Regions from separate parts of the Paenibacillus sp. J2R1T-4 genome, predicted to be linked through region 1. Evidence: riboswitches for the same ligand, from Rfam matches in the RefSeq annotation. Region 1 holds a riboswitch; the other holds the start of a gene.
What was found. Region 1 has a riboswitch for thiamine pyrophosphate ahead of AC58QD_RS23495 (ECF transporter S component). Riboswitches for the same ligand answer to the same signal wherever they lie in the genome.

Region 1 (10,747 bases):
AACACGATGGTGAAGAACAAAACGAAGAACAACAGGATCCAATCGATATACGAGCGTTGGTTCGAATTGGCTTTGTGGAACAAATACGCCAGGAACAAATAAATCGTAAACATCCCGCTCACGTAACGGGCTCCGCTCAGTAGGGCGCTAGCTGAGTATGAAATAATCAGGTAGGAGAAGGAATAAAGGGCATAAGAGAGTCTTATTTTGTTAGTCATATAGATCAACAGCCCGAACGATATGAAGAACAGGATGATTTGCGGTAAGTATACCCCGACGTTGAACAGGGGCTTGTTGTAGGTAAGGGCTCTGCGCATATGCTCCGCCAGATTCTCAGCAAAAAAGCCGAAAGTCTGTCCCCAATGGTCTTCTTGATGAAACAGGAATCGGAACCAATCCCCGCTGACGATCTTATTAATCAGCAAATAGATGAAAATACCGACCGCAGGAAGGATTGCACCGATAAGGCCCGGGAACAGACCGCGCAGCCAAATACGAATGCGTCCTTCCTTTAATAAGGCTATCCAATTCTGCTGCACGGCCATCTCTATTACGATAGGAATTGCCAACAGCACACCCTGGTTTCTTGTTAACGCCGCCAGCATGCCGAATGCCCCGGCCAATAGCCATCGAGACTTGCGCATGGAGTAGAAGCTCAGAATGCAGAGTGTTACAAAGACGGATTCCGTATAGATGATGCTGAAGAAGAACGAGAACGGGAACAGCAAGAAATATTTGGCAGTAGACGAAGCTAGCTCTGAATCCCTCCACTCCAACTCCACCAACCGAACCAAGTAATACAACCCGATTAATAGGAACAGGTTAGAAACTGCAATAGCAGCCAGATAATAACTCGGAATGATGAAGTGAAACAGTTTAATCAGAAAAGGATAAAGAGGATAAAACACAATGAGGTTCTGATCTTGTCCGGTCGATTGATAACCGTTCATTGCAATATTGATGTAGTGGTAGGAATCATATTCGAACCACCACCCGCCCAGAATCCAAAGGATATCTTCGCCCGACGCTGTAGCAGCTGCATAGCTGACAGAGGCGCCGATTATGAGTAACCGGGTAACAATGAACAGGCCGGCGATTCGTTTCCATATGTGCAGCGGACTAAGCGGTTGAAATGCCGTTACTGGATGCTGCTTGTAAACAAGCTTACTGAGCCAACTTCCCGATTTCACAATTCGGCCGTACATTCCTAATTCTCCTGCCGCTTTGCCCAATAGGAAGACAAAACTGACAATAACGATGAGTATAGCTGATATTTTCACGAGTACAGGCAATAATTCCATGTTTGTTTGACCCTTTTTCTATATATGTATTGGATGAGTTCACCCGTTATAAGACGTTGATTATACTGGAAAAGTTTCACTTGAAAAAAAAGGTGCCAGCCTTATAGAGTAAGGGGCACCGTTCGCTATTTGTACATTCCAAAAAGCGCCATCAGGAATACTCGAGCTTATTTGACGTGTAACGTTCCGAGCTCTTCGCCCATACTAACCTTGGAACCGACCTGCAGGTCCTGGCGAGGAGTCATAATACCTGACTCTGTCAAGAGCACTACTGTTGATCCGAACTCGAAGTAGGCCAAGTCGCCTCCACGTTCTAGCTGATCCGTCAGGTCTTCGGTATATCGGATACTGCTCACATTCATAGCGCCTACTTTTACCACCGCTAACTCGCCATACTCATGCTCGATATAGGTAATTAAACGTTCATTGCGGCTAAGTACACGCTTCATCTGCGTCAGACCGAAATCGTTGACGGGATACACTTTGCCTGGGACATGCTCCTTCTCCACGATAACTCCAGCTGCAGGAGAATGGATGCGGTGATAGTCGGTCGGGCTCAAATACAACACAAAGTAATAGCCATTCTTATAATTGACTTGACGAGGAGAGCGATTGAGCAGCTCATCAATGGTATAGTCCTGCCCTTTCACGTTAAGCAATTGGCCAGAATCAATACGTCCCATCCCCGTAATAAGTGCATCAACAGGGCTGACAAGTGAATCGGGGTGCTCGTGAATCGGGCGTAGCCCGGGTTTAAGCTTCCTTGTGAAAAATTCATTAAGCGATCTGTATTCATGTACTGCTTTTTCCGCATCTTCTGTTCGAATACCATATAGTTTGGCGAAGCGGGGGATGAAGACGCGGCTTGCACTCGATTGTGCAAAAGCACCCGTAATACTGGAGATCCATTTTCGTGAGGAAAGCTCAGTTAACAATCGGAAAAAGGGTCGATTCATGAAAAGGGGTCACCTGACTCTTTCGTAATCGGTAAACTGCGTCAGCCTAATATTGACACAGAAAGCAGTCTAAATCAATAGATAGCAACATGAAAAGCGACCTTGACTGGGCCGCTTGAATGATTAGTGTTCCGTATCTGGATTGGAATCGAGCTGTAACTGAAACAGACGTTCCGTCTTTTTGTATTCTTGACAGGAGAGGCAGGTTGCAGCGTTAATGCTGATAGGAGTGGAGCAGCCTGCGTACTTGATGCACTGGATAGGTGTTTTGTCATCGGGATCGGGGAACACTTCTACACAGTAACGGCAATTGGATATAAGATCCTTGGTTACCAATAACATCAATCGTTTTAAACGAGTTAATTCTTCCATCAAGTCGCTCCTCACAAACAGGCATGATCATAAATACAATCGCTGCCGGGGGCAACGACTGACGCCTATGAGCAGCCCGGCTATCGTGGAGCAAGGTGTCGAGTAGACGACCTTCTGCCCTGTAGATCCGTGGATTTGCGTCACCGCCTTTCGGCCGGTTTTGCCATTTATCAATATTCACGAAACGTTAGAATTATAGTACCATATGAAAAGTCAATTTGTCACTAATTGACAATTAGGACGAATGCAAAGTGTTGTAATTGACAAAATGGAAATGCATGTTAAGATAAATGTGTCACTAGGGGAGCCTGATAAGGCTGAGACTGGATGCTTGCATCCTAGACCCTTTGAACCTGATCTGGTTTGTACCAGCGTAGGGAAGTGGGACGTACTCATTCGAATGAATATCGAATAGTCATCCACCCTCTGCGAGGGTGGATTTTTTGTGTTCCACCCCAATAATCTAATGGAAGAAGAAGGAGTGAGAGTTCATGTTCAAATCTTTGAAGCTGACTGATATTCTGGTCACGGTGGTCATTGCGGTTGTATTCGCGATTGTGTACAAATTGTGGTCCCCTCTGTACTATGCTGTGAAGCCGTGGGGGTTCCAGTTGGATCAGCTCATCTACCCGATGTGGTTCATGGCGGCAACTGTAGCATTTCTTATTATTCGGAAGCCTGGTGTTGCACTTATTGCTGAGCTTGCTGCTGCATCCGGTGAATTCGTAACGGGTTCGGAGTGGGGCGTGTCCGTTTTTATGGCAGGAATTCTGCAAGGACTTTTCGCAGAACTTGTATTTGCTGCTTTTCGGTATAAGAAACATTCGCTTGCTGTTGCTTCGTTAGCTGGTGTGGGAGCATCGGTCGGATCTCTGCTGATGGATTTGTACTACAATTATATTGACGATCTATCGCTCTGGAATGTAACGATTCTTCTGGGTTCTCGTATGATAGGTTCGGTCATCATATGTGGTGTATTCGCCTACTACTTAGTAAAAGCATTGGAAGCAACAGGTGTGACGAATCTGGTTCGCCCGCCAAGCAAAGCGGATTATGATCTGCTTAACCGGCCATGAGTGAAGCCGCGGCAGTCGCGAAGCTGAGACTTGCTTTTCCTGGAGGGCAATCATTGTTATTCCGTGATCTCGATTTGTCCGTCCGTTGCGGGGAGAAAGTATTGCTTCTTGGTCCTAGCGGCTGCGGGAAATCAACGTTACTCCAGGTGTTGACAGGAATTATTCCGAATTCAGTTGAGATGCCCATCAAGAGTGAACGGCAACTGATTCCGCAGTCGTGGGGTTTTGTATTTCAAGATCCTGATACCCAATTTTGTATGCCTTATGTGGACGAAGAGCTAGCTTTTGTCTTGGAAAATCTGCAAGTGCCGCGAGAGAAGATGGCATCCAGGATTGCAGAGCTTCTATCTCGAGTCGGATTGAGTCTGGAATCCATTCATACCCCGATCCAAGAGCTGTCCCAGGGAATGAAGCAGAGGTTGGCGATCGCTTGTGTGTTGGCATTGGAGCCAGAAGTATGGTTCGTGGATGAACCGACGGCTTTGCTCGATGATGTCGGCACGAAGCAGGTGTGGGATACGCTGAAGGAAGCAACGATCGGGAAGACTTTGATTATCGTCGAACATAAAATTGATGAGATAGCCGAATTCGTAGACAGGGTCGTCGTGCTGGATGCTCAAGCGACAATAGTTGCGGATGGCCCAACACAAGATGTCTTCTCCGAGATGAGGAATCGATTAACTGCAGAAGGAATCTGGATTCCTGGTATATGGAAGGATTACCTTCAGGGCGAACGTTACCGACAGCTAATGGAGGGCAAGAAGGTTGAATCGGCTTCTCCCGAGCATGAATTGCTGACGCTCAGCAATTGGACCGTTCTGCGCGGTAAGCGGGAAAAGCTGTTCGTACAAGACGTGCAAGTGCATGCTGGCGAGTGGATCTCTATCATCGGGGCGAACGGAGCGGGGAAGAGCACGATGTTATTAGCGCTGCTGCAGCTGCTGCGCACGACTGGTCATTACACTTTGCTCGGACAGCCCGTTACACGCCGCTCAGACAGCCCGGCTCGTGAACTTGCGCTAGTGTTCCAGAATCCGGAATACCAGTTCGTCACGAACTCGGTGCAAGCTGAGATTGCATATACCCTTCAGATGGCTTCTATGGATCAGCAGGATATTGAGCGGTATGTGGAGCAGTCGCTTGAAGAGTTCGAGCTGACTGGACGGAAGAATAATCACCCTTATCAGCTATCTATGGGGCAGAAGAGAAGACTCAGTGTTGCGGCCGCTGCTGTTAAGCATCATCGTGCGCTGCTATTGGACGAGCCGACATTCGGTCAGGATGCACGTAATACGTTCGCCATTCTGGAGAAATTGGAGCGGCATCGTCAAGGTGGGACAACGATTCTCATGGTTACCCACGATCCTTATATTGTAACGAATTTTTCCACAAGGGTCTGGACCATCCGTGAAGGCCGTCTTGCTCAAGATATGAAGGTTGAAGCTTATAACGAGCAGTATAATGAACAAGAAGCAGGAGGTCCTGTCCTATGCATATAAAATGGACCAACCGCGAAACCTGGCTGCATCGTGTTAATCCTTCTTTGAAGCTGTTCGTCGCTGTAGTTATCTTCTTGTTTGTATTGATGCAGCATAATCTGAATGTATTGATGTATGGTGCGGTCGTTCCCTTGCTGCTGTTTATCGGGTATACGGGACAATCCTGGCGAAGGCTGCTGCTGTTCAGTATCCCAACTGCCATTTTGGTGGTGTCTTCGATGTCTTCAATGATGTTTTATGGACTGGGCGACAATACATGGTTCCAGTGGGGGCTGATCCGTATATCGGAGGAGAGTTTTTACCGAGGCTTGCATATCGGGTTCAAATCTCTTCATTTTGCCCTGATCGGTCTGTTATTCGCTTTAACGACCAAGCCCGTCTCCTTGTTTTATTCGCTTATGCAGCAGCTCAGGCTACCTCCCAGATATGCGTATAGCTTCATGGCTGCCCTGAGACTGCTGCCCATGATGGCGGAAGAGTTCCAGACTCTGCGCCATGCCCTGATTGTTCGCGGTGTGCCGCCTCACAGCAGCTGGAGGGCTCCGTACGCGACGATCAAGGCATACGCAGTGCCTATGCTTGCACAAAGTATTCGGCGGGCACAACGGATTGCTATCGCCATGGAGGCCAAGCGATTCACGCAGTCAAGAGAACGCACCTATTATTATCGGATTGGCTTCTCATTCGCAGATCTAGCATTCGTGCTTTACTGGCTTCTGTTAGGGGCAGCAGCGATCCGGCTTGGATGGCAGCACCCTTTTGTTCCCATTACAGATGTACGTTATAACGGATAATGCCGTTCGAAGAGAGGACTTGACACTTAATGAAATTTACAGATCAAATAAGGCTTGCTTCAAAAGACAGCTGGGAGGCTAGCTTCCGTCATCCCTTCGTATTGGGAATTGCGGACGGAACTCTTCCGCTCGATTGCTTTCGTTATTACATTCTGAATGACTCCTATTACTTATCCGTATTCGCCCAGGTTCAGGGATTGGGAGCCGCGAAAGCTCATGATCTGCATACATCTGGACGAATGGCAGCTCATATTCAGGGGACTTACACAACGGAATTGGCTATGCATGAGAAATTCTCTCGATTGTTGAACATTACGCCGGAAGAGAAACAATCCTTCATCCCTTCTCCTACCGCATACGCTTATACATCCCACTTGCTGCGTGCCGCGTATACCGGCCACATTGGCGATATTGTTGCGGTTATGCTGCCGTGCTACTGGCTGTATCTGGAGATTGGCGATCGTCTTAAAGGGGCAGAGCCCGAGGAACCTATTTATCGAGAATGGATTGGAACATATGGTTCGGAGCGATTCAGAGAAACGGTTCAGGAGCAGATCGATCGTCTAGACATGATCGCGGAGCAAGTTCATCCGAATGAACGGGCACGAATGAATCAGCATTTTGTAATTAGCAGCAAGTATGAATACCACTTCTGGGAGATGGCGTACCGTCAAGAAAAGTGGTCTGTATAGCAAGGCTGTATTAAGAACGGACTTTCTGTCTATGCTTGTGATGAGGTGATAGACATGAAGGTCCTAATCGCGATAGGCACTCTTACAGTTCCGCTTCTTTTCATCGTACTTCAGTGGGTGTCCATCAAAATCAAGAGAGTGTTAGATCTATTGGTGATTATCTGTGCATTTGTTGTCTCAATCACAATTGCTTTCGCAGTACAACAGTCGGTTTCGAATGATACAGTATTTACGACAGATGTCCATAAAGTACTTCACAACAACTTGTTTCTGTGGGCTTCCGCCTATGTTGGTTTGTATGGATTGTACCGATTATTGTTAGGTTTGTTGAGAGAATATAGGAAGGGCGGCTAACCAGGCATAAAGACCAGTAAGATGGTCTTTTATGACTGGAGCCGCCCTTGTTTGTTGTTGTCACGCCTATGTATGACACGAATGAGCCGTGTAAGTAAGCCACCAGATGGAGTCGCCTACATGGATCCGAAGCTCCTGTGTATAGGGTCCGAAATATAACAACAATTGGTCTTCCAAATAATAATCAGTTAACATTTCGAATTTGGTGCCGCTGCATAAGGTTCGAAACTTATAGGAGCTCTGCCCCCCAGGATGTTGTATCAATTCGCCTCCAGTATGTTGGGAATACACATTGTCTGAAATAAAAACGACTGCGCCATGACCAATTCTCGTGTGAAACTGATTCAGAAAGCTCGGAATATGTTGTATTGGAATTTGGGAGAGCCAGAAGTTCGCCATACCCGCATTAAAAATTCCTGGAACTTTGCTCCACTCATAAGTGTCACCCTTGTCTGAAACCGTAGAATCCGTCAGAAGAGAGGCAGAAAGAGCAGAATGCTGCATGCTGCTTGAGATCTCGATTGCTGTAATGCGGTTCACTGCAGGTGTGGCACGTTGTGTCCAATAACGGGATCCGCTGGTGATTTCTAGAACATCCCTCGAATGAAGAGCTGTTCGCATCGCTTCCTCTAGGTCTAATAGTTCTCCTCGCCTGTTAGGATTATTCTGATCATAGAATTGTTCGTACTGCTGCGCCTGACTATCATTGTTGTAGTGCTGCTGCATGTCACTCCTCCTGCAAGGTTGTGCTAAAGCAATTAAGGCTCATGCCGATCATGTTGCTGTTGTTCGGGCAGAAGTGCTTGCTGCTTTTGCTTGCGGCGATAACGGATTTCAAGCACAATGCACAGGGTAAACGTAACAGCACCCAACAATAGAAACCATTTGAACATAGGGTCGTTCACAGTCATTAATAACATCTCAACTCTCCTTTTTTGATGGAAACTATCAATAATTCCCATATAATCCTAGCATATACTTCAAATTATAAACCAACAATAGAATAATCGGCAACATTATTTTGAAGAAATTTCAAATGTTTTATACTGAGGGGCAGAGGTGAGACTATCATGACGTTCGGTGCCCGCTTGAAACGAGCTAGAAACAGCAAAAGGTTGACCCAACATGAGGTGTCCAAACTCCTTGGATTGAATTTTACAACGATCTCCAAATATGAGAACGATAAGTCTCAGCCGGATAATGATACGTTAATGAAGATTTGTCAGTTATACGATGTATCGCTGGACTGGCTAGTGCTTGGTGAGATTAAGCCAATATCGGACGAGCCCTATGCCAAGCCTATGGTATACATCGATGGTGAGATGGAAGAATTAACAGCAGATGAGGCGCGTCATCTGAAGGATAGTCTGGAGATGTTCCGATTGCTGAAGGAAAAGCGTGAGAAGTACGACAGCGGCAGCTCGAAGATGAAGCGATAAGGGGAAAAGTTTCAGTTCTAGAAAGATATACGAGACCTCTAAAAGTGGTCAAACAGGGAAGAGCGTCACCAGTGTCTGAATGCACTGTGTGACGCTCTTCTTTGCGTACAATGTTTTTTTAATGATAAACCAGCTATTACAAATTATAGTTGGTTAAGTTCTAACCAACAAATCCTGTATGCGGATCGGACGGTGTTCGGCGATCGATTGATTGGCTGCTGCCCCGATTAGCAAGGACATAGCTCCGGCACGCGAGCCTGCTTGTTGACCTAATGGGTCGGCGATGTCGCGAGCGAACAGCATTCGGCGCAGTCGCTTGTCACCTCCGCCATGATCATGGATGGAGCGTTCTACTTGTACAGTAGTTTGCTCCCCCTTCTGATTATAGATTTGAATGGCCCGGAAGGGATCATGCACATGGGCTCCGCTATGGTAATCCTGTGCTTCAATTCTTCCTCGAGTCCCTACAAAGGTCGTCTTCCAACCTTCATATGGACTGTACGCGTTCAATGAATAGGTGAGAAGAGTGCCTCTGTGATACTTGACGTTAAGTGACATCGTGTCATAAATATCTATATCTTCACCGAATACGCATTGATCACGGTAGTAACCATCATGCTGTTCCGCTTCTTGGTAGTACGTTCTTGTGAAGTCACTGGAGCCAATGTCGAAGTAATGATCACATTCACTCGCGTGTGCGCAAGACGAGCACCGTTCGCCGTTGGTCTCACCATTGGAACCGTAATATAGAAGAGCACCGTTCGCATACACAGACTCCGGCTCATCATCCAACCACCAATTCACCATATCGAAGTGGTGAGTTGATTTGTGGACCAACAGTCCCCCGCTGTTCTTCATCTGTCTGTGCCATCTTCTGAAGTAGTCCGCTCCATGAACTCGGTCAAGCGTCCATTCAAGAGTAACACTTTGAATAGGCCCGATTGTTCCTTCTGCGATCAGTTCCCGGATGCGGGCAACGTAAGGTATGAATCGGCAGTTGAACGTAACGATAACCTGTTGCCCTGTCCGCTCCTCAGCTTCGAGGATCGCTCTGCACTTGGCTGCATCGATCGTCATCGGCTTCTCGGATATGGCATCGCAGCCTGCTTCGAGCGCACGTATGATGTACTCATCATGGAGGCTGTCCGGCGTTGTGATGATGAGTGCATCCGGTTTGCCGGCGGCGATCATGTCGTCGAAGTCCTTGTAGGTCGGCACTCCCCCGCAAGTCTCGCTCATGATTCGCGCCCGTACTGGATTGGGGTCACAGATCCCGATCAGCTTGGCATGCTCCTTCAGCTCAGTGGCAATCGGTTGGGCGAACATTTGAAGCGCCCTGCCTCCTGCCCCGACAATAGCGTAAGTTTTCATCTAACACTCTCCTCAATAGTAATCGATTACTATGAGTTTAACATCTGTTTAAAATTTTGCCAATACAATAAAATCGCCTTTATAAAATAAGATTCAAACGGTTATTATCCCGATTGATAGTTATGGATGTTACCGAATTGGTGTCTCACAATGATTCCTTCACCTGCAAGCAGACTGGCTCGTTCTAAGGCATGTAACAATAAGGCAGAGTCAAGGATAACTTCCGTCCTATAAGTACGAGGAATGATCTTGTCCATTGATGGGAAAGAACCCACGGATTATCGTTCTCAACTGGCTGTTGGGGATAACGAATTTGTGATCGAAATGGTCGGATCTCGGCATGGCCGGAAATTCTTCACCATCAACGCCTGCTAGATGAAATACAGTCGAATCAGAGCGTATATCAGTTAGTTCACCTATCTTTCATCATGCACAGAAGTGAAATGCTGTTCAATTAACTTGCGAATGAAATCAGACTTGGTAGTTTGGTTGGAAGCAATTATGTGCTCAATCTGTTCCCACACATCCTTGGATAAGGTTAGAGACACTTTTTTTGTAATTCCAATGCGCTTTCTGCCGGCACCAGCCCGAGGACCGCCTTTAGTCAGAAGAAGGCTGAGTTGTCCTTCCGTATTCGGGATGAATAATTTGTTGTTCGGTTCTGAGTCCATGCTTGTTGAATCACCCTTTCATTAATATATTGAATAAGGTCACCTAAATCAATCGATATTCTAATTATACTTTAACAAAATGATGCCAATCTTGCAATACTTAAACAGCGCTATCAACTGAGTATGGTCTATATGCTACAATGGTATTAAAACTCCTCGAAATGAGTGTTAACATATGATATTGGTAGAAGTGATGAGTGAATTGGAATTGCTAGGTTCGGA
Region 2 (10,747 bases), on a different contig from region 1:
GATGTTTTTGAAGGATCCTTCCATCGTTCTGCTGGATGAAGCGACCTCTGCGCTAGATAATGTGAGTGAGAAAGATGTGCAGGATGCGTTGGACCGGCTGCTGGTTGGCCGAACAACCGTCGCCGTTGCTCACAGGCTGTCCACGGTGAAGGATTATGATCGGATCGTCCTTATGGAAGAGGGGCGCTCGGCTGAAACTGGGACTTATGATGAGCTGATGGAGCAACGAGGCAGCTTCTATCGGCTCGCCGTCAGGCATTTCCAGGAAGAGGAAGAGAATCGGGCCCTTCATGCGAAGCAGCAAATAGCGTCCGCATCGGCAAGCATAACAATTCCAGGGGGGCAGACAAGTTGAAAAGCATCCGATTAATGACATCCTATGTGTGGCAGTGCCGTTCTGGGTTTCTGCTCGGGCTTGTTTTCCTGCTTATTGCCACCACAGCGCAGATTGCCGTAACAGCGGTACAGAAAATCATCATCGATGATATATTTATTCAATCCCGATATGATCTGCTCGTTCCAACCTTATCCTGGTTTGCTGCTGCACTTGTAAGCTCTTCCTTGTTCGCCGTTCTGTGGACGCATATTGGGCGGGTCAACGCCTATAAAGTGTTCAGCCACATGACACGGGATGTGATGAAAGCCATTTATAGGACGCCAACGAAAGTGTACAACAATGAGCGGATTGGCAAGTATGTCAGCTATTTCACCAATGATATCAACTGGATAACGGTCGCATTGACGCAATTTGTCCCGAACGGGATATCCAATGTGCTGACAGTAGTCCTCGTATCCATAATTATCGGCTGGAATAGCCCAATCCTGCTAGGCAGTATTCTCGTATTCAGTATCCTTTATCTGTTCCTGGGGCGTAAATTCGGAAATGCTCTCCGCGATGCCTCCCGTGAGCACCATGAAGCCAGATCCAATTTTCTAGTTCATGTGGAGGAAGGCGTCTCTTCAACAAGAGAGGTGATAGCCTTTCACAGGGAGGATTGGGAGCGGAAGAAGTATAATGACAACTTTTCCATCTTCTATGATAAAGCGATGAAGGAGGGGAAGCTCGAGAACCGCAAGCTGTTCTGGAGTGATCCGCTGAAATGGGGCGCTACACTGATTGTGCTCGGTTATGGAGGATATGCGGTCATGAAGGGTGAATTGTCCATTGGGATGTACATCGTCATTTATCAATTCACCGCTCAGCTTATGACGGCAATTCATGATCTGTACGGATTTGCCATGGAAGCCCAGAGCCGGCTTGCCATGGTTGACCGAATTCGCGGCATCATCGAAGGACCTCAAATCGATGATGGAGAGACAGAGCTCCAAGGGCCCATTACTAGCTTGGAGCTGGATCAGGTAACCTTTCGGTACTCCGATGATTCCAAGCTTGTGCTTGACCGATTGTCACTCCAAATCCCGATCGGCCAAAAGGTTGCCTTCGTGGGGACGAGCGGCGGGGGCAAGTCGACCATTGCTCAACTGCTGATTCAGTTTTATGAGCCTGACAGCGGTTGTATCAGGGTGAATGGGATGCCGCTGCAGCAGGTTCACCGAACATCGTGGATGGATAGACTGTCGGTCGTATTCCAGGAGCCCTATCTTTTCCCGGATACGATACGCAACAACGTATTGATGGGAAGGGAGAAGTCCGAGGAAGAGATGCGAGCAGCATGCGAGCTGGCCAGCATTGATCCATTCGTGCGGTCTCTTAGCAAGGGCTATGATACAGAGCTGGGCGAGCGCGGCATCAATTTGTCAGGCGGACAGAAGCAACGGCTTGCGCTTGCACGGGCATTACTCGCCAGAACCGAAATACTTATTCTAGACGAATCCACCTCTTCGCTTGATCTCGAGACCGAACGGCAGGTTCAAAAGCAAATCGACGAGCTTCGCCGCGGCCTTACAACGATTATTATTGCCCACCGGCTCTCGACCGTACAGAATGCGGACTTGATCTATGTGATGCATGAGGGGCGAGTCGCCGAGCAAGGAACCCATAGCGAACTCATGAGGGGAGACACCATTTATAAAAAGCTGGTGTATTCACAGTTGGATGAAACACCTATGGAAAAAGTTGTCTAACAGTGATGAGCGTTATACTTTGGTGAGGCTGCACATCAATTGTCAGTTGATCTGTATTAGATTGCTTTTACTGGGGAATGGCCTTACATTTTTACTGCCCAAACGGCTCGTTCGGTGTATAATAGGTCAAGGTTCTGATCACATCGAGACGAAGGTGAAAGTAGATGGATGCGAAATTTTGTATGTCATGCGGTGCAGCTTTAGAGCTAAGAGTTGTTGATGGCGAGGAGCGCAAAGCATGTACGGAGTGCAGTTACGTGCACTGGGGCAATTATAGTATCGGTGTAGGCGCTTTGGTGGAGAGAGACGGCAAATATTTGCTTGTACGCAGGGCACAAGATCCGGGAAAAGGGAATTGGACGAATCCAGGCGGTTACATTGAGCAGCTAGAGCTGTTTACCAAAACGATCGAGCGTGAAGTGTTGGAGGAGGCTGGCGTTGAAGCAGTTGTAACTAATATCGTAGCTGTTCGCGATCAACCGAGAAGTATTCATAACCTTTACGTCGCTTTCTCTATGGAATACGTCGGTGGTGAGCCTAGACCAGACAATGTGGAAGTCGATGCAGCCGGATTTTTCAGTATGGAAGAGATAGAAGGAATGAAGGTAGCTAACTTTACTCGTTGGCTCCTCGATGTGGCAAACAACGGCCGTTCAGTTGGATTAAACCTGGACAATGAGCCATGTGTGCCAATTGATGGATGTGCCTTGTTTCGTGTGTAAGGGATGGACGCGAGTATAGAACAGATGTAAGAAGGACCTGGCCAATGGCCAGGTCCTTCTTGCAAACTTCCGACAGCTGAATTCACTTTTTTAAAGCGGATTTTCCGCGCTACTGCAAACTTTCTGCATCTGAGATCATCTCTAAAGCGGATTTTCCGCGCTATAGCAACTTTCGGTAGCTGAGTTCATCTCCAAAGCGGAATTTCCGTTCTACAGAAACATTCTGCAGCTGAGTTCACTTTTAAGGTGTATAAAGACGATATAAAACTATTTGATGTATCATCGCCTTGATGAGCGGCCCTCGTCCGCTGACGCCTGCAGGCGGTACGCGGCATGGTTCGTCGGGCCGATCCCGCGCCCGAGTGGCAGGGCTGCGCCGATGGCCGCCGTGACGAAGCGCTTGGCTTCGCTCACAGCGGCAGCCATCGGCAGCCCCTTGGCAAGACCGGCGGCTATGGCCGACGCGGTCGTGCAGCCTGTGCCGTGCGTGTGACGGGTGTTGATGCGAGGGGAGCGGAACAGAGCCGCTTCCGACCCGTCGAACAGCACGTCAACGGCTTCGTCACCTTCGAGGTGACCGCCTTTGAGCAGCACGAAGCGGGGACCAAGCGTATGCAGCTGCCGAGCTGCATCAATCATCGCATCGATGCTGTCTATGCCAGGCAAGCCGAGCAGGGCGCAAGCCTCAGGCAAGTTCGGGGTTACCACTGCCGCTAGCGGGAGCAGCTCAGTGCGGAGTGCTTGTATGGCTTCGATTTGCAGCAAGGAGGCGCCGCCTTTGGCAATCATTACAGGGTCTACGACAAGATTGCCTTCGACCCCATATTCACGTACTTTTTGCGCTACTAGAAGGATAATATCTGCAGAGAACAGCATACCCGTCTTCACAGCATCAGTCCCAATATCAGACAGAACAGAATCTAGCTGTTGCGCTATGGTTTCTACAGGGATTGCCAATACATGCTGAACACCCAATGTGTTCTGAGCGGTAATGGCGGTAATGGCGCTCATTCCGAACACCCCAAGCTCCTGGAACGTTTTTAAATCGGCTTGAATACCAGCCCCGCCGCCAGAATCCGAGCCGGCAATCGTAAGCGCTCTGGGAATATGTTCTGTTGGAATGGTTGGGTTTGCTGGGCTCATCATCACACACCAGACTCCTTCTAAGTTTGACGTTGTTGACGGTTCGTTTTCTGCGATCGAGGTATGTTTACCAGGTTCGGGCTTAAATCGAACGTCACTTGTTACGGATAAGCCATGTTACTACAGGTTATTTGAATAATTCGGTTTCATTGCGCCCAAATAGCCAATCCAGCTATCCCTTATTCTTGTGAGTTGATCCGATTATTGCCGAAATCATAAAAATAACCAATAGGAAAAATGGCTATTCCAAAAAAATCTCCAATTCCGCTCAAATAACCCATAGAAACACTGGCTCTCTCAGAAGCGGCCGCCAAATTTGCTTAATCTACTTACAGATTAGTAGCAAGATAGTCTATTAACTCATTTAATTTGGAAAAGGAACGCCTCGTGGTACTCCGACCTCCGGGGGACTTGAACAGCAACTTAGGCAAATCTATTCGGCGCGAAAGCCAAACGGTACTGCTCCAGCCTCGCTTCCTCATAATAACTAGATTGCTCATCTGCAAGATCAGCAACAAGCCTGGCTGTCGCTGGGCTAAGAAGAATACCATTCCGATAATGTCCGACCGCAAACAACACATGCTTCGCTTGAGGTGCTTTGCCTATTAGCGGCCACCCATCCTGCGTGGCAGGCCGCAGGCCTGCCCACTGGTGGAACGGGGTGTGCTCCTTTAGCGATGGCATCAGCTTGCTGTTCCAGCTCTCGAGCCGTGCCAATCCTTTGGCGGTTACCGTTGTGTTGAAGCCGGCAACATCTTCGGAAGCTCCGCATACTACGGTTCCGTTCGCTTTTCCGACCATATAGCCTTGACTGCAAAATACCATATGCCGAACCGGACCTACTGCAGATGACTCATAAGCGCATATTTGACCGCGAATAGGGTATACCGGCATTCGAACACCCCATGCTTCCTCCCATTGTCCGGACCAAGCCCCAGTGCTCAATACTAACCGGTCAGCATGCAGAATCGTGCCGGACTCCAGTGTCACCCTAACTGCTCCCTGATCAGAAGAAGTATCCTCTTCCATAGAGAGGGCCCCAGCATTCTCATATATAACGACGCCCAGATTCCGGCAAGCTTGTTCTAATGCTTTTACATAATGCGGAGCATACACATGAGTCTCATGTGGATAATAGAGAGCTCCAAGTGCAGATCGTGACAATCCAGGCTCTAGCTGGAACAGCTCATCGCCTGTCAGGATGGTTGCATCGGCACCATAAGGCTGCTGCCACATCTGACGAGATTCCATGGCCAAGCGATCTGCCTCATGGAAGTATACGTATAAGCTGCCTGTGCGTGAATATTCAAATTCCATTCCTGACACTTCACGTATTTCTTGCTGCCACTCTTCATATTGCTTGAGACTATCCAAGCACAATTGGAAAAAAGTGTCAGGTTGCTCGCTATTCTCCGAAAAAGGAGCAAGCATTCCGGCTGCTGCTCCTGAAGCTTGCCCTCCGCACTGATGTTGTTCCGCTACAGTTACTTGATAACCGCGCTTTCTTAACTCATAAGCACATGATAATCCGATTACACCGCCGCCAATTACAAGCAAGTGGTCTGCCATAGTTTATTCACGCTTTCTGTTCAATTAATAAGTCAACTACTTGACCACCCATTCTTCTAAGCCGCTGCTAGCTGATGCATAACGCTTCTTCGGAATACGTCCGGCCAAGTACGACAATCGACCTGCATCAATGGCAAGTCTCATCGCTTCCGCCATACGTACCGGATCTTTGGCTTTGGCCACGGGTGTATTCATCAATACACCCGCTGCGCCAAGCTCCATCGCTTGGACTACGTCCTGCGCCGAACCAAGTCCAGCGTCAACGATGATCGGTACGCCGGACTCTTCAATAATCAATCCCAAGTTGTAGGGATTGAGAATACCGAGCCCTGTGCCGATCGGCGAGCCGCCGGGCATAACGGCTGCCGCTCCCGCTTCCTCGAGCCGGCGGCATAGCACCGGGTCGTCGGACGTGTACGGCAGCACAATAAACCCTTCGCGCGCTAGCGTCTCCGTTGCCTTAAGCGTCTCGATCGGGTCGGGCAGAAGCGTCTTCTCAGACGCGCTGATCTCGACCTTGATCCAGTCGCTCAGGCCGGATGCGCGCGCGAGCCGAGCCAATCGAACGGCTTCATCCGCCGTCCGTGCGCCAGAAGTATTAGGAAGGAACGTGTATACCCGTTCTTCCAAGTGCTGAAGAATGGAATCGTCATCCGGCGATTCCAGATTAATACGGCGAATGGCGAAGGTGAGTACCTCCGCGCCGGAAGCAGCAATTGCCTGCTGTTGCACATAAGGGTTCGGATAACGGCCGGTGCCCAAGAAGAAGCGCGAGCTCAATGTTTTTCCGCCTATGATCAACTGATCGTGAGTAGCCATATCGCTGTCAACCTCCTCCTACAAAATGAACAAGCTCAACCTTCATATTTTCCGTTAACTCCGTGGAGGGCCATTGCTCCCGCTGTATAATTTGTCCATCAATCTCTACTACCACGAGCTTGCTTTCCATTCCATAGGATTGGAGCAATTGCTCAACGGTGGAGACTGTAATCTCTTTTTTACTTCCATTAACCCAAATGTCCATCTTGATACCTCCTGCTGTCAGCTTGCTCAATCCGCTCAAGAAAAGCAGCGCTTATTCCTGCAACATCCTGACTGCCTACAATTTCACTAATCGCACAAATCCGCGTTGCCCCTGCATCTAATACTTGATCAATATTGTGCAGCTTAATGCCGCCAATCGCCACGAACGGGATCTTAATCTCTGCTGCAACCTGAAATACATAATCGGTCGACACTGGCGCAACGACATCCACTTTGCTCTTAGTTTCGAATACCGGTCCTACTCCGATATAATCGGCGCCTTCCCGTTCGGCCTCCCGCGCTTCTTCTATGGCATGTGTAGAGATACCAATCCATTTATCCGGACCTACGATCTTACGAGCCTCAGCAATAGGCAGATCATCTTGTCCCAGATGAATACCGTCGGCATCCACAGCCAAAGCGATATCGATATGATCGTTAACAATAAAAGTGACCCCGTAACGGCGAGTTAGCTCTCGCAGACCGCGTGCTTTAATCAATATATCGCGTTTGGAGCTGGACTTGTCACGGAGCTGGATGATATCGGCTCCTCCGATGATCGCTTGCTCCATTACTTCCAATAAAGGTCGTTCAGGATGAAACGATTCGCCTGTGATTACATATAATTTGAAATCTTTCATTCGCACTAAACCTCCTAATCTCTTAAAAGAAGAAACATGCTACATTCCAATATACCGGGCATACAACGTTTTCGCTCGCACTGGATCATCCGTTCCTTGTATGAGGACACGGCCATCGGGGAATAACACAATTCGTTCGCCTTCGGGCAGGTGAGCCTTCAGTAAGAAGGGATTGCGCTCCACCTTCGCCGTTGCTATCAATCGGTTTTCCCATTCCTCCAAATCAAAAGAAGAGGAGAGGTGAATCTGTACCGTCTCTCTTCCGCACAAGGAAGCAACTTCATTAGCTGCTCCGGGTTGGAGTGACGGATACTCATGCGTACCGCAAGTCGGACAATCCGGTTTTGGCTCCCCGCATTTCATTTCAAAATGATAATTGTTCCATATATCGAATGTAAGCAAGGTCGTCCGTCTTGCTTGAGTCGCGCCAACTAACAATTTCAACGCTTCAATTGCCTGATAGGAAGCAGCGATATCGACGACGGGGGAGAGGACACCAACGCGGTCACATGTTTCCGCTGTTCCTTCCCCAGGCTGGATCAGACAACGTAAGCACGGTGTGACACCTGGAACGAAGGCAGCGCTCATTCCACGCGAGCCTACAGCTCCTCCATATACGAATGGAATTCGGTGTTTATAACAAGCGTCATTCATAGTGAAACGGGTTTGGAAGTTGTCCGTTCCATCCAGTACTAGGTCCATGCCTTCTATTAATTGCTCCGCATTGGCAGCCGTAACATCTGAAACAACGGGTTCGAGCTGCACAGAAGAGTTAATGTTTCGCAGCTTACGCTCGGCAGCTACAACCTTGGGAAGGGCTTGCTTCACATCCTCTTCGTCGTACAACATCTGCCTTTGCAGATTGCTCATCTCAACATAATCACGATCAACGAATCGGACACGTCCAACACCTGATCGGACCATATGGTTAGCCAGAACAGTTCCAAGGGCTCCCATGCCGACAATCAAGACGGAAGATTGGGCAAGCTGTGACTGGCCGTTCGTACCAATTGGACCAAATAACATTTGGCGTGAATAACGTTCATTGGAATCTGCGTGGTTACTCATACGATCTCCTCCTCAAGCATGAAAGGCCTAAGTCATTCTAATGGTCATACAAAAAAACCGCCCCGAATAGGGCGGATGCACGGTTCTGTCATGCAGACGGTCATATGCCGCCTTTATCCACTTTCCTACGCTGGCTTCAACCAGATCAGGTTCAAAGAGTTCGAAGGCATCTACCTTCATCTCAGCCTGTAAGAGCAGGCTCCCCTAGTGACAATGCTGGGCGTGTCTTCAATAGTTACAGCGCCAAGCGAAGGTCGATTCATTTACTTCCACCTTACAACTAGCCTTCCTGTTTGTCAATGCAGCGTTGGTCCAAGCAATAGATTACAGAAAACTTAGAAAGGTATCTCGACAAACTATTTTGTTCTATGTATAATACATAAAGGAACTAAGTATACAGGTATTATACAGATATTTCTATAACCTGTCTTATATTCAGCTCTTACTTATTGTTGGAGGTGACGTGAAAACTTTTGAATTTGCTTTCTGTAAGCGATTACTGAAAGCCGAAGTAAGTCATCCATTAGATCGACTAGCAAATTATACGATTCAACCATTTATTGATTTCAGGGAGGTCATTGCATTGAAGAAGAGATTTGGTCAGGTTATTGCCTTATCCATGGTTTCTGCACTAATAGTAAGCGCTTGCGGCAACAAAGAAGATTCGAATACCGCTTCCCCAACTCCAGCGGGTACCTCAGCAGCAACTGGAACACCGAAAGCACCTGCTAAGGAAAAACTGAGCCTTAACTGGATGATAGGGGTTCCAACCACTACATCAAGCCTTCCGTCCGCAGATAAAGATTTTATTAAGAAGGCAATTGAAGAAAAGTTTAACGTTGAGATCAAGCTTGATTATATGTCTATTGGACCCGATTTCACGAACAAGCTGAATATGTTGTTAGCTTCTGGCAGCGCACCGGACTTTTTCCATGCAGAAGGAACTGCAACGACCAAATACGTAACTGATGGTGCGGTAGCGGATTTAACCAATTACGTTACATCGGCAAAAATGCCCAATTATTTCAAATGGGTGAGCGATTTAGAGATGAAGCGTTACCAAGTAGGCGGTAAGTTCATGCGGGCCCCAGTTCCATTCGAGAAAGCCTCTTATGCTTCCTACTATGTGCGGAAAGACTGGATTGATGCTCTGAATGCGAAGGATCCTAGCCTTAAGCTAAAAGTGCCAACCAATTACGATGAAATGATCGCTGTTATGAAGGCTTTTACGTTAAACGATCCGGATGGTAACGGTAAAAACGACACATATGGCTTTACAACAGCCGGTTCAGGCACATCAATCCCGGGTGATTTCCCTGAATGGTATAAAAATGGCTTGGTACCAGGCTTCTTTATTGACAAAGACAACAATTTCATCGATAGCGGGACTAACCTTCGCACCGCAAAAGTAATTGATGATATTCGTAAAACGATTGATCTGAAAGTGGTCGATCCCGATTGGTTCCTTAATAAAGCAGGCGATGCTGCCACAAAAGTTCAACAAGGTAAAGTAGGGATTTTCTATTCCGCTGTTCGTGACGTCGCATTTGACAATTCCGCTAGCAGTTTTCAGAAGAAGACTCGCGAAGTGACCGGGAATCAAAAGGCTGAGTTTGCAGCATTTCATGTGGCCGGGGATCTACCTGTTTCGTATGAACCGCTCCCGGGAGTCCCATTCCTGTTTAATGCAAAAGCAGACCCTAAGAAAATTGAACGCACAATTGAAATTATTGATTGGTTGTCGAGCGAGGAAGGTTATCTTCTGGCAAACATAGGTAAAGAGGGTACTCACTACAAGAAGGATGGCAAGAATATAACGCTTATTCCTGATGCTATCAAGAAGGATATCGGCGACAATGGCAACTTTACGGAAGTATGGGGCAGTGTAGCCAGTTATAACGTCAAGGACCCATCTCGTGCGATAGGAATTAATATTATTAATCCAAGCGAAACCGATCATGACCGCGCTATCCTTGAAGTGATGAAAAAGAACAAATTCTATGTGCTTGGTACTAACGTTGTACCGCCAGTTGGTTTAGATATTGGCTCTTACCGTACTCAGATGCGCGCCAAACAAGTGAAAGTTCTGTTTGAAGAGAAAGATTCAAGCAACTGGCCGAAGTATTTAACGGAATTGTTGGATACTTATAAAGCGAAGGCAATCTTCGATGCATACGGTGAACAGGTTTCTACAGCTCTTGGGAAAAAAGTTGTGTTCAAGACAGACTGATTAATAATGAAGAGGCATCCGGAATTTTCTGGATGCCTTTATTTAAGTTATGGTAAGCTATACCAGCACTGGGTAACAAATCCGCTCTCGGCGTGAACGGAGTCGTAACTTTCCTGCAGCATCAAGGGTTCTTTCAACTGATAGAGAAGCTGAAAGAAAAGATTGAAAAAAGATAGTTGCCTAGACAAACCATTATGATATAGTATAGGTACTATACAGGATAGTAACAGGCTATATGCTTGAAAGCTTCATACATGTAATATACA

Region 2: it holds a riboswitch for thiamine pyrophosphate, as region 1 does, so the genes downstream of both, AC58QD_RS14265 (ThiF family adenylyltransferase) here and AC58QD_RS23495 (ECF transporter S component) in region 1, are expected to answer to the same signal.

The regions. Positions count from the first base shown of each region.
Region 1 is NZ_JCAUBA010000016.1:111,064-121,810, reverse strand. Features, by position in the region: gene AC58QD_RS23510 (mannosyltransferase family protein) at 1-1,301, opposite strand, end outside; gene asd (archaetidylserine decarboxylase) at 1,469-2,257, opposite strand; gene AC58QD_RS23500 (hypothetical protein) at 2,381-2,629, opposite strand; cyclic di-GMP riboswitch class I at 2,697-2,804, opposite strand; TPP riboswitch at 2,920-3,026, shown strand; gene AC58QD_RS23495 (ECF transporter S component) at 3,121-3,705, shown strand; gene AC58QD_RS23490 (ABC transporter ATP-binding protein) at 3,759-5,204, shown strand; gene AC58QD_RS23485 (energy-coupling factor transporter transmembrane component T family protein) at 5,195-5,998, shown strand; gene tenA (thiaminase II) at 6,028-6,690, shown strand; gene AC58QD_RS23475 (hypothetical protein) at 6,745-7,044, shown strand; gene AC58QD_RS23470 (hypothetical protein) at 7,111-7,770, opposite strand; gene AC58QD_RS23465 (hypothetical protein) at 7,803-7,964, opposite strand; gene AC58QD_RS23460 (helix-turn-helix domain-containing protein) at 8,115-8,483, shown strand; gene AC58QD_RS23455 (Gfo/Idh/MocA family protein) at 8,637-9,854, opposite strand; gene AC58QD_RS23450 (ribbon-helix-helix domain-containing protein) at 10,271-10,525, opposite strand; gene AC58QD_RS23445 (DNA alkylation repair protein) at 10,701-10,747, shown strand, end outside.
Region 2 is NZ_JCAUBA010000007.1:168,567-179,313, forward strand. Features, by position in the region: gene AC58QD_RS14225 (ABC transporter ATP-binding protein) at 1-355, shown strand, start outside; gene AC58QD_RS14230 (ABC transporter ATP-binding protein) at 352-2,085, shown strand; gene AC58QD_RS14235 (NUDIX domain-containing protein) at 2,250-2,807, shown strand; gene thiD (bifunctional hydroxymethylpyrimidine kinase/phosphomethylpyrimidine kinase) at 3,087-3,953, opposite strand; gene thiO (glycine oxidase ThiO) at 4,374-5,519, opposite strand; gene AC58QD_RS14250 (thiazole synthase) at 5,556-6,338, opposite strand; gene thiS (sulfur carrier protein ThiS) at 6,346-6,543, opposite strand; gene thiE (thiamine phosphate synthase) at 6,527-7,183, opposite strand; gene AC58QD_RS14265 (ThiF family adenylyltransferase) at 7,223-8,251, opposite strand; TPP riboswitch at 8,357-8,467, opposite strand; gene AC58QD_RS14270 (type 2 periplasmic-binding domain-containing protein) at 8,835-10,481, shown strand.